One region of the Anoxybacillus sp. EFIL genome, then DNA from elsewhere that is predicted to be linked to it. Evidence: riboswitches for the same ligand, from Rfam matches in the RefSeq annotation. Region 1 holds a riboswitch; each other region holds the start of a gene.
What was found. A riboswitch is a leader RNA that binds a small molecule or an ion and turns the genes downstream of it on or off. The one in region 1 is predicted to bind cobalamin.
Positions count from the first base shown of each region.

Region 2: another riboswitch for cobalamin. It lies ahead of metE (5-methyltetrahydropteroyltriglutamate--homocysteine S-methyltransferase); the one in region 1 lies ahead of ES017_RS03220 (ribonucleoside-diphosphate reductase subunit alpha).
Region 3: another riboswitch for cobalamin. It lies ahead of ES017_RS02740 ((2Fe-2S) ferredoxin domain-containing protein); the one in region 1 lies ahead of ES017_RS03220 (ribonucleoside-diphosphate reductase subunit alpha).

Region 1 covers NZ_SDLH01000002.1:26,226-30,301, reverse strand. The annotation lists gene ES017_RS03230 (cytochrome ubiquinol oxidase subunit I) at 1-1,030, shown strand, start outside; gene ES017_RS03225 (cytochrome d ubiquinol oxidase subunit II) at 1,045-2,082, shown strand; cobalamin riboswitch at 2,177-2,377, shown strand; gene ES017_RS03220 (ribonucleoside-diphosphate reductase subunit alpha) at 2,489-4,076, shown strand, end outside.
Region 2 covers NZ_SDLH01000011.1:2,387-6,462, reverse strand. The annotation lists gene ES017_RS13575 (RHS repeat-associated core domain-containing protein) at 1-467, opposite strand, end outside; partial or broken gene tnpC (IS66 family transposase) at 560-1,990, shown strand; cobalamin riboswitch at 2,237-2,426, shown strand; gene metE (5-methyltetrahydropteroyltriglutamate--homocysteine S-methyltransferase) at 2,569-4,076, shown strand, end outside.
Region 3 covers NZ_SDLH01000001.1:530,897-534,972, forward strand. The annotation lists gene cobJ (precorrin-3B C(17)-methyltransferase) at 1-59, opposite strand, end outside; gene ES017_RS02720 (energy-coupling factor ABC transporter ATP-binding protein) at 66-845, opposite strand; gene ES017_RS02725 (CbiQ family ECF transporter T component) at 829-1,551, opposite strand; gene ES017_RS02730 (energy-coupling factor ABC transporter substrate-binding protein) at 1,544-1,810, opposite strand; gene ES017_RS02735 (energy-coupling factor ABC transporter permease) at 1,807-2,559, opposite strand; gene ES017_RS02740 ((2Fe-2S) ferredoxin domain-containing protein) at 2,556-2,918, opposite strand; cobalamin riboswitch at 3,064-3,245, opposite strand; gene ES017_RS02745 (LacI family DNA-binding transcriptional regulator) at 3,328-4,076, opposite strand, start outside.

The DNA of each region.
Region 1 (4,076 bases):
TGCGTTTTTCGTCGAAGCGTTATTTTTATCTATTTACGTATACGCAGCTGACCGCATTTCCCCAACGATGCGCATCATCAGCTTGACGCTTGTTGCCATCGGAGCAGCCGCTTCTGCCATTTTAATTACGAACGTTCACGCTTTTGAAGGAACACCGACAGGCTTTCGTATCGAAAATGGGCAAATTGTTGACGTTAATCCGTGGGAAGCATTTTTTAATCCAAGCTTTGCCGTCACAGCAACACACGTCGTTTTGTCAGCGTATATGACAGGTGCGTTTACGATCGCTTCAATCGCAGCATATCACATGTTGAAAAATAGACACCATGAACGCATCCAACTTTTTCATAAAAAAGCGCTCATGCTCGGTTTAACAGTTGGCGGCGTATTTTCTTTACTAACAGCCATAAACGGGCACGAATCGGCTCAACTTCTTCATGAATATCAACCAGAAAAATTAGCTGCTGCTGAAGGATTGTTTGAAACACAGTCGCACGCCCCGCTCGTCATCGGCGGTTTTACAGATCGCGAAACACAAACAGTCAAATGGGGAATTGAAATTCCATGGTTGCTTAGCTTTTTAGCAGGCAATCGTTTCGATACCGTCGTTGTCGGGTTAAATGATTTTCCAGAAGAATGGTGGCCACCGTTGTTTGTCCATACACTTTTTAATGCAATGGTCGGAATTGGCATGTTTCTTCTCCTTCTTTCGATTGTCGGATTCGTTTGGCATCGCATAAGAAAACAACACATATTTCCGAACTGGTTTATGTGGACAGTTGTTGCTGCTGGACCGCTCGCTCTTCTCGGCATTGAATTTGGCTGGATTTTTGCTTGCACAGGGAGACAGCCTTGGGTCATTTATCGCATGATGACAACGGCAGAAGCTGTAACACAATCAACAAATTTAGGAACGCTTTTTCTTCTGTTTACGTCCATTTACGTATTTTTACTCATCGCGGTCGTGCTCGTCTTGCGCTCGTATTTCCGCCGCCATCCGATTGAACAACACTTATCTACGCACATGTAGAAAGGAGCAAGATGATGACAGATGAATTAATTGCCATTTCAATTTTATGGGGATTTATTTTTATTTACGCGGTCATGGCGACAATGGACTTTGGAGCAGGGTTTTGGTCAATGGTATATATCAATCGTCCACAAACGAAAGCAACGAAAATCGCAAACCGATATTTGTCGCCGACATGGGAAGTGACGAACGTCTTTATCGTTGCCATCGTCGTGGCGCTCGTCAGCTTTTTTCCTGGAGCAACGTTTATGCTTGGAACCATTTTACTTATCCCGGGAAGCATTATTTTACTTTTGCTTACTGTACGTAGTGCGTTCCTCGTCTTTTCGCACGTTGCTCCTAAATATGAAAAAGTGCTCGTTTACATTTCTGGCATAAGCGGTTTGCTTATTCCAGCGTTTTTAATTAGCGTGTTGCCAATTACACATGGGTCTTTTGTTGAAACAATGAATGGTGTCAGTCGTCTTCGGCTCGATCGCCTATTTACAAGCCCACATGAATATGCATTTATCGCCTTTGCGATTACAAGTACACTCTTTCTTTCGTCGCTTTTATTAGCAGACTACTCAAACGAAGCAAATGAAATCGAAGCGTATACGATTTATCGCCGCGATGCGCTCATCATCGGTCCGTTCGCTTTGCTCTCCTCTATTCTCATTATGGTCACGATGCGAAATGAAGCGCGTTGGCTATATGACGGAATGATTGCACGTTGGCCGTGGCTTGCCGCTTCTGTCATGTTATTTCTTTTAGCTGGTGGGGCGCTTTTTCTCCCATCATGGAAAAAGAAAAACGGACGCGGAATGCCACGCCTTGCGGTTGTAGCCATCGTCTTGCAATATTTTTGTGCAAGTTACGCATACGGAAAAGCTCATTTACCGTATATGATTTATCCGAATGTGACAATCGAATCCGGATTTACGCATCCGAATACGTTTCGTGCTCTTTTTGTGACGTATATCGTTGGCTTTGCAATTTTATTTCCAGGTTTCATTTATTTTTGGCGGCTGTTTATGAAAGACCGGCGCTATTTAGCAAATGATGAAAAATAATGATTGCAAATGTTGAAATTTTTCGTTATAGTTTTAAACGTAAACCTTTTTTATACAACATATTGTGATGAATAAACAAAACAACAACTATATATTGAAACCGACAAGTGAAGGTGTCCGAACGGACTTAATAGGGAATCTGGTGCGAATCCAGAGCTGTCCCCGCAACTGTGTGCGCAGACGAAATGGAAACAACACCACTGTATATGTCAGCTTTTCAGGCGCATATATGGGAAGGAATCCAAAGTAGGAAGAAGCGCGAGTCAGGAGACCTGCCTTCCTTGTATCGTTTCATATTCTTCGGGGATTGAGAAGATGAAACGATGGTGAAAGCATGCCTTTTTCCATCGTTTCATCCGCTCAACGAGAGCGGATGTTTTTATTTTTTTAGGGGAAGGGATGTTATATGGTGTACATAAAACAACAAACAGAAGTAAATGAAGAAACAATCCGCACATTATTGTTTCCTATTTTCAAAGACTTTCCGCACTTAGCGAGCGAGCGATACATCGAACGTACTGTCCGAGCACTTGCCCATACGCAGCGATACAACGATATGATGAATAAACTCATTTTAAATGCGCTTGATGAAATCACAGTAGAACAGCCGGATTGGACGTTTGTTGCAGCTCGTCTTTATTTGCAACAGCTATACGACGAAGCAGCTAAAAATCGCGGCTATGATGTATCCGACACATATCGCTACTTTTATGAATTGCAAACAATGCTTGTCGATCTCGGCATTTACGACTCGTTTTTACTGGAACGATATACGAAAAAAGAGCTCCAAGAAGCGGGCACATGGATTGATGTGAAAAAAGACGAGCTATTTACATACATCGGGTTAAAAACGCTCGTTGACCGCTATTTAGCGAAAGGGTATAGCGGCGAAATTTACGAACTGCCGCAAGAGCGCTTTTTAACGATTGCTTTAACATTAATGGCATATGAACATCCGACAAAACGAATGGCACTAGCGAAAGAAGCGTATTGGGCGTTATCTAATCAATATATGACCGTCGCTACGCCAACTTACGCAAACGCTGGGAAGTCATATGGTCAATTGTCGAGTTGTTTTATTGATACAGTAGACGATAGTTTAATTGGCATTTATGAGTCGAATACAGATGTCGCTCGTCTATCAAAAGGCGGGGGAGGAATTGGCGTATATTTAGGAAAAATTCGTGCGCGCAATTCCGATATTAAAGGATTTAAAGGCGTCTCCTCTGGCGTCATTCCTTGGATGCGCCAATTAAACAATACCGCTGTATCGGTTGACCAACTCGGTACGCGACAAGGAAGCATCGCGGTATATTTAGACGTTTGGCATAAAGACATTTTCTCGTTTTTAGACGCGAAGCTAAACAACGGCGATGAACGAACAAAAGCTCATGATTTATTTTACGGCGTATGCATTCCTGACTTATTTATGGAACAAGTCGAAAAGCGTGGCGATTGGTATTTATTTGACCCACATGAAGTGAAAAAAGTAATGGGATGGAAAGATAAAAATGGAAACCCATTAGGATTGGAAGACTTTTATGATGAAGAACGCGGAGCTGGTTCGTTCCGTGAAAAATATGAGGAGTGTGTGAATCATCCAGCGTTAAGTAAAGAGCGTGTTCCTGCTATCGAAATTATGAAACGAATATTAAAGTCTCAGTTAGAAACGGGCACGCCTTATATGTTCTATCGTGATGAAGCGAATCGCATGAACCCGAATAAACACGCAGGCATGATTTATTCTAGCAATTTATGTACAGAAATTATGCAAAACATGAGCCCAACGATCGTCACAAAAGAATATACAGAAGATGGAGAGATTATCGTTCATAAAAAACCGGGCGACTTTGTCGTTTGCAACTTATCGAGCATTCATTTAGCACGCGCTGTACAAGATGATGTGTTAGAACGGCTAATCCCGATTCAAGTGCGCATGCTCGATAACGTTATCGACTTAAACGAAAAACGAATTGAAGTGTTGCAAGCTGTCA
Region 2 (4,076 bases), on a different contig from region 1:
GTGCCTTCCACTGTGATTGCCTTCGCCAGCATTCCATTAGGATGGAACGTATAGTCAGTTGTACGGATTAACGCCCCAGTTTGATCGTTATAATCTTTTCTTTGCTTAATCCGATTTCCTGTCATATACGTATATTCTGATTTTAGTTTCCCAGTTGTTAAATTCTCGACCTTTACAATATTACCGTTAGAATCATACGTATATTTCAACTTTGTACCGTTTGTTTCTACTGTTTCCAGATAGCCGTTTGGAGCATACGTATACTTTTTCTTAACCTGCCCCTTTTCGGTGACTTGTGCAATTTGTTCCGTATCCGTATATCCGTATTGGTAATCAATCACTGTTGCGCCGTTAATGTTAACACCCTTGATTGTAGAGACTTTCGACCCACCATTGTAAGTAAAAGAAGTTGTAATCCCCGGTGCCGTTACTTTTGCAAGCGAATCATCTACATAGTATTCATACATAGTAACTATTCAGCCACATCATAAAGTGAGCTGAATAGTTTTTGTTTTGTTTGTCTATGATGTGAATCATGATAGACAAGGAGGTGAATCGAATGTTGACGGTACAACAAGCTGTATTTACGGTTGAAAGCTTAATCGTCAAAGTCCAACAACAAAAACAGCTCATTCATCAACTCATTCAAGAAAATGAGCACTTGCGTCAAGACATCAAACAACTACGTAAAGAGAATGAACAACTCAAGGATCGCATTCAAGAGTTGGAAGCACACACGAAAAAACAGCTCCAATAGCCATTTGCCCCATCTTCTGACCGGTTTCACCCAACACGTTCTTCTTGTGAGCCATCTGGCCAAAAGCCTGGTGGACAAGAGGGACATCGTGGCACGACGCTTCGTCCAGTCGAACATCCGCATCATCGCGTCGTCCATCGTGTGACGACGTGCCAAGGATGTAGGGCGTCTTTGCATGAGGTGAAATCATTGAAAATCGACATCCGTCAAGTATTCGATCTCCCTCTGATGATAATCGAAGTGACCCAACACGAACGTGAAGTGAAATCATGCCCCCATTGCCAAAGGGTTCAACCAGCGGAGTTTCCGCCCTATGTAACAAACGATGTACCATACGGTCCACGGCTCGCTGCATTTGTGGTGTATAGGCATGAGATTCAACTCATCCCCTACAAGCGTTTGAGCCAAATGATAGAAGAGCTCTATCAACACCCCATCAGCACAGGGCTCCTTGTCAACATGCTCCAACGAGGGCATGACACCCTTCAACCGAATGTGGACATCATCGAAGCCGCTTTGCTTGATTCGGCCCTTTTGCATGTCGATGAGACGAGTCTGTGCATCGATGGAAAAAAGGCATGGGTTCATGTGGCCTGTACCCACACATATACATATCTGGCCCCTCATGCCTCACGTGGCAAGAAAGCGACCGATGAAATCGGGATTCTTCCTCGGTATAAGGGGACGATGATGCATTTGGCACATACCCGAGATACAAGGAAGCCACCCATGCACTTTGTCATGTCCATCATTTGCGTGACTTGAAAGGGTTGATGGAACAAGGGCGTGCATGGGGAAGGCACATGACCACGTTTCTCTTAACGGCGAAACAGGCTATCGAGCAACATGGCGGTGCTCTTTGTGAGGAGAAGCGACACGTTAGGAGCGGGTGTATGACCGAATAGTGGAGAAAGCACAATGCCAATTGGAAGTCCCCCTCTTCCGAAAAAAGCGCTCGCCTTTGTTCGACGGCTTTAAAAGCGAAAGGAAGAAGCGTTGCGCTTTTTGCGTGAAGCCCACGTTCCATTCGACAACAACCAAGCCGAGCGAGATCTTCGCATGGTGAAAGTCAAAGAAAACATTTCGAGCACATTCCACAAAGAAGCGTTCGCCCAGTCGTTTTGCATCACCCGAAGCATCGTGTCCACGCTCATGAAACACGACAAACATGTTTGGAACTCGTTCTGTCTTCTGTTGATAGGCGAAACGATGGACCACATTCTTTCCACCTAGGGCATTTTCGTGGATAAGGAATGCCCTTTTTGTGCTGGGCTTCTTTACACACTAGCATTAGGGTGAATAGTTACAAAAAATCAATACTTTTTCATATGAATTTACTAATAAAATATCAATATTAACTTAAAAGAAAAATATAACCATTAACTACGGCGTTACATCTCTCAAAACCATCCACATGAAAAAAATATTTCAGTTGAAAAAAACAAAAAGTTCGTTTATTCTGAATTTTATACAACAACATAATAAGTTCACGCAACAGGTGGTTCACAGATGCTGTGAATCTTAAAAGGGAAGTTTGGTGAAAATCCAACACGGTCGCGCCACTGTGATGCAGAGCTGTTTATCACAATCCACTGTTTCATGCGAAATGGGAAGGAGATAAACAGCGATGAAGCTAAGTCAGGAGACCTGCCTGTTGTATGCACTTACGACCTACGCGTCATAGGGAGGAGTGAGGACATATGATCTTGAGGCACTTCATGTATCTCAATACGAGCTAGCTATGCCCTCCTTCTGTTTGGAAGAGGGCTTTTTCGCTTGATTGGGGATATAAATAACTGGAGGTGCTTAACTTGTTCATCCGTAGTTCAAATGTAGGGTATCCGCGCATTGGTGAGAAAAGAGAATGGAAAAAAGCGTTAGAATCTTTTTGGAATGGGCAAATCAACGAACAGCAATTCATAGAAACGATGGAACACATTCGACTTGATTCGATTCGTAAACAAGTAGAGAAAGGAATCGACCTCATTCCAATCGGAGATTTTTCTTTATACGATCACGTGTTAGATACAGCATTTATGTTCGGGTATATTCCAGAGCGATTTCAACAAATAGACAATGCACTCGAACAATATTTTGCGATGGCACGCGGCACAAATGGACAACATGCGCTTGAAATGACGAAATGGTTTAATACAAATTACCATTACATCGTGCCTGAAATCGGGCAAACGAAGCCGAAATTAGTAGAAAATCGGCTATTAAAAGAATACAAACTAATAAAAGAAACATTCCATATTGAAACAAAACCTGTATTGCTTGGACCGATTACATTTCTTTTGCTTTCTAAACAATACGAACGAAATGAGTGGCGTAAACATCTCGCCCAGTTAGTTCCAGTTTATGTGGAATTATTCAAACAACTAAGCGAAGCGGGCGTGTCATTCGTACAAATCGATGAACCGATTCTCGTTCAACATATAGATAACGACATAGTCGATGCATTTCGTGATGTATATGAAGTTTTTCATCGCGATGTACCAAATATAAACCTTATTTTACAAACATATTTTGATAGCGTATCGCATTATCGTGAAATCGTTGCTTTACCTGTCGCAGGCATTGGGCTTGATTTCGTGCATGACGATGGCGAAAACGTAAAACATATAAACATACACGGATTTCCAAAAGATAAAATATTAGTTGCTGGGATTGTAGACGGTCGCAATGTATGGAAAAGCTCGCTTGCACAAAAAGCAACGCTCCTTCATCATTTAGCAGGCGTTGCTGAACAACTCATCATTCAACCGTCTTGCAGCTTACTGCACGTCCCTGTCACGACAAAACATGAACATGCCTTGCCAACGGAACTTGTCAGCACGCTATCTTTCGCTGATGAGAAATTAGATGAGATACGTATACTTACAGAACATATGAAAGGAAACGCAACAATCGACGAGCTAATCAAATACGATGAACAAACAAACGCTTATTTCACTAAGTTCCGCAAACAACAAGAACAAACAAACGACATCACTACCGTTCCGTTAAGCGGAACACCTTACAACGAAAGAAAAAAAGCACAACAAGCACATTTGCAGCTTCCACTTTTGCCGACAACGACGATTGGCAGCTTCCCGCAAACAAACGACGTGCGCCAAGCTCGAATGAAGTGGAAAAAAGGCGAATGGAACGACAAGCAATACAAGTCGTTTATAAAGAATGAAATTGCAAAATGGATCAAGATTCAAGAGCAGCTACAACTTGATGTACTTGTTCACGGTGAATTTGAACGCACAGACATGGTTGAATTTTTCGGGGAAAAATTACAAGGGATGGCATGCACGACAAACGGTTGGGT
Region 3 (4,076 bases), on a different contig from region 1:
TTCGTCATATGATCCACACTTCCCGGTCCAAAGCCAACAACAAACAGTTTTCCTGCCATACATTTTCACCCCTTTTTCCATCGTTCAATCCATTGCGCGAATTGTTGTTCAGTATACGTTTTCTTCTCATACTCCCATATGCGTAAAAGAAGCGGTAATGGGAAATGAAGTTCACGAAATATATTCGTTTGCGTAAATACAAAGGCGGGTGTTCCGTGCAAAACGATGCGCCCGTCATGCATGACAAACACTTCGTCCGCCCACTGCCAAACAAAATCGAGATCATGTGTAATAACGACAAGCGTCGTACCTGCTTCGTGCAACTCATTTAATTTACTGATTAAGCGCTCGCTTTGCAAACCGTCTAAATAAGCAGAAGGCTCATCGACAATAAGTAAGCGAGGTTGCGGAGCCATAGCTACCGCAAGCGATAACCATTTTTTTTGTCCAAGACTTAAGTGGTGAATCGGTATATCTCTCCATCGATGAAGTGAAAACTGCTCCATCACTTCATCCATCCGCTCACGATTTGATTCCAAACTAATCGCCAGTTCTTCTTCAATGGTCGGAGCTAAAAATTGGTGTTCTGGGTTTTGAAAAACGACGCCGACATGTTGTCGTAACTCGCGCCTTAACCGCCGATCTTCTACCTTTTTTCCTTCCCAATACACGTCTCCTCTCGTCGGACGGTAAATGCCGTTTGCATGAAGGAGCCATGTCGTTTTTCCACAACCATTTTTCCCAATTAACGCATATTTTTTCCCACGCTCAATCGTAAGCGATACACCTTTTAGCACATATGCGCCGTTTTGGTACGTATAATGAACATCATGAAACGTTAACATATAAGCCCTCCATCATAAGTAAAACAACGAGCCACACACATGTTTCGATCACATATTTTCGCGGCAATTGTTCGTCCGCACAGATCGGAAAAACAAATGATACGTTCCTCGCCTCTTGTGCAATGATCGTTGCTTCATATTCGCGCATCGTTTGGCGAAACAGTTGTGCAACAGCAAGTGAAGCGAGGTGCCAGCTTCGTTCACCATTTTTTGTTCGCACCGTCATAAACAAATGCATCGCTGCTTTTTCTAACACGAAAATGAAGCGATACGTCAACAACAATAGCTCAATAAATGCTTTAGGAACGTGCCATTTACTTAATGCATGAGCAATACGAAAAAATGGCGTTGTGATCGCGAGAAAAAAGAGAGTAAACGAACTTGCCAATGCTCGCAAGCAAATCGTCGCCGCTTGCGCCATATTTTCACTGACAAAATGAATCGTACGATCAACTGTAAAAAGAAGGGGAACACAGCTTCCGATAATGATGAGCCCCATGATGATAAAAAAGCGAACACAAACACGCCAAGGTAAGCGCGCATGATAAAGAAGCCAGACGAATAGCCAAACGATAATAATACAGCGAACGACATTCGTTCCACATAATGCCCATATGAGCAACATACACGTAAGCGTCAATTTAAATGTGACATTTAATTTAGCAAGCTTGTTTCGATAAGCCCATTCATCAAGCCAACTAACCATTTCGCTTTCGCCCTTTATACAGTCCGATAATATATCCAATCACTCCAGCACCAAGCGCTGCTTGTACCGAAAACAGCAACGTCTCTACCTCACCGCCCGGCGGCTCAAATAAAACATCAAACCACGGTTCATATTGTGGAGAGATTTGTTGAATCATTTTTTCCGCAAGCGTATCAGCCCCAGCAAACTCCGTATTTTTCACAATAAATAGCGGCAACACGATCAACAATGCGGCAATGAACAACAATAGACGATTCATTTAAAAAACACTCCCCTCTCCTCTAACAAATCTAACTCTCGCTTCGAGTACGTATGCAAAAAGTTCCATACGACGACGGTAAGAAGTCCTTCCGTAATCGCAAGTGGTAATTGTGTCACCGCAAAAATGGAAGCGAATTTCAAAAATGCGCCCCATACGCCGCTCGTTACATCTGGAAATGCTAGAGCGAGTTGAAACGACGTCATAACGTATGTCGCCAAATTAGCCATCATCGCCGCTAAAAAGACAGACATACGCAACGATATTCCACACTTTTTACATAGAACGAACAAGCCGTACGCAACAAACGGGCCAACAACCGCCATCGAAAATGCATTCGCCCCAAGCGTCGTCAAGCCACCATGCGCAAGCAAAAGCGCTTGAAACAATAATACTGCTGTACCAATGACCGTCATCATAAACGGGCCAAATAAAAGCGCCCCAAATCCTGTCCCTGTCGGATGCGAGCTACTTCCCGTCACCGATGGAATTTTTAATGCTGAGAGAACAAATGTAAACGCCGTCGCAAGCGCAAGAAGTAGTTTCGCCTCTGGCTTTTGTTTCATGAGGCGCGTCATTGTACGCAAACCAATAAAGAAAAACGGTAAAAATAGCAACCACCAAACGAGAGCCCATTGCCAAGGTAAAAACCCTTCCATAATGTGCATCGCATATACAGAAGGCGAGAGTGCAAATAAAATATAGACAGTAAGGCACACGCTAACGAACAAAAACAACGATTTCTTCACTTCTCCTTCCCCCTTGTCGCCACGCTATATTCAGGCATAACAAAACCTTCATCATATGTGTACGTCACATATTCATGCAATACTTCACCATCACGTACATGTTTTCGGACAATGTCCCGCGCAACTTGTTCATCGATCGTACGATACCAAACACCTTCTGGATACACGATGACCACACATGCATCTTCACAGCGACCGTTGCACCTCGTCCGCGTCGTATGCACGTAAGCATGTAGTTGAAGTTGATCAATTTCATCACGAATGGCTTGCGTCACCTCTTCTCCCCGTTTTCGCATGCAGCTTGCTCCATTGCAAATAAGTACATGATGTTTCGTTCCTTGCAAATTCCACGTTGCCATATATCGTCGCTCCTTTTTTTCAAAATAAAAAGCACCTCTAGGCAGAGGTGCAGAAAAAACGAAAGATTCAAAAAATAGAGCATACGCCACTAAGCATATATAACGTCCATCGTTCCCGCACGTCTCCCTATATTCCCGTAGGCAGCCGACGTATCGCAAGCAGGCAGGTCTCCTGGCTTAGGTTCATCATTTCGCTGCGCCTTCCCAAAAAATCAGTGGCACGTTGCAGCGAAACTCCCCATCACAGTGGCGGGTACCGCGACGGCTTTGCACCGTTCTTCCCTTTTAAGCATACAAACGTATGCACCGTACTTGCTCATCATATATACGTTTTCAAAGAACATGGTGTTAATCATATGATACACCATTTTTTTCTTCTTGCCTATCCTGTTTACAAAAAAGAGCCTCCCTATCGAGGAGGCGCTTTGTAGTAATCGCACGAAAATCGTTTCACGATCGTATGTGGAATAATGATTCGCTTAATCGGCTCATTTGGGTTTTCGATTTGTTGAATTAAATTTCTTGCTGCTTCAAAGCCAAGTTGGAAAATGTTAATGTCTACCGATGTAAGCGGTGGACGAGAAATTTCCGATAAAAGTACGTTGTTAAAACTGACGATCGATACATCTCCCGGCACGCTTAATCCCATTTCAGCAAGCGTATTTAATACCCCAAGAGCCATTAAATCGTCGGCGACAACGAGCGCAGTTGGCGGTTCAGCAAGTGAAAGCAACTCTTTCATCGCCTCTTGTCCGCCTTCTTTTAAAAATTCTTCATGCACAATGTAATCTTTACGATATACAAGACCTGCAGATTTTAACGCTTTTTCATAACCGCGCAAACGATCCATCGTTACAATGAGATTGACGTTTCCACCGACAAACGCGATGCGCTCATGACCGAGTTCAATTAAATATTCTGTCGCCTCACGCGCCGCCCGAACGTTATCGTTATCAACGTGCGTAATCTCCTCTGCTTTTTTATGCGGTTTTCCAATGACAACAAACGGCACATCTTCTTTCTGTAAATACGCCATAATTTTATCGTTCGCACGCGAATACAGCAAAATGACACCATCGACGCGCTTTCCTTGCACCATATGCACGACCCCGTCGTAAATTTCCGCTTCCGTTTCCCCTGTCGATAACTGCAACGCAT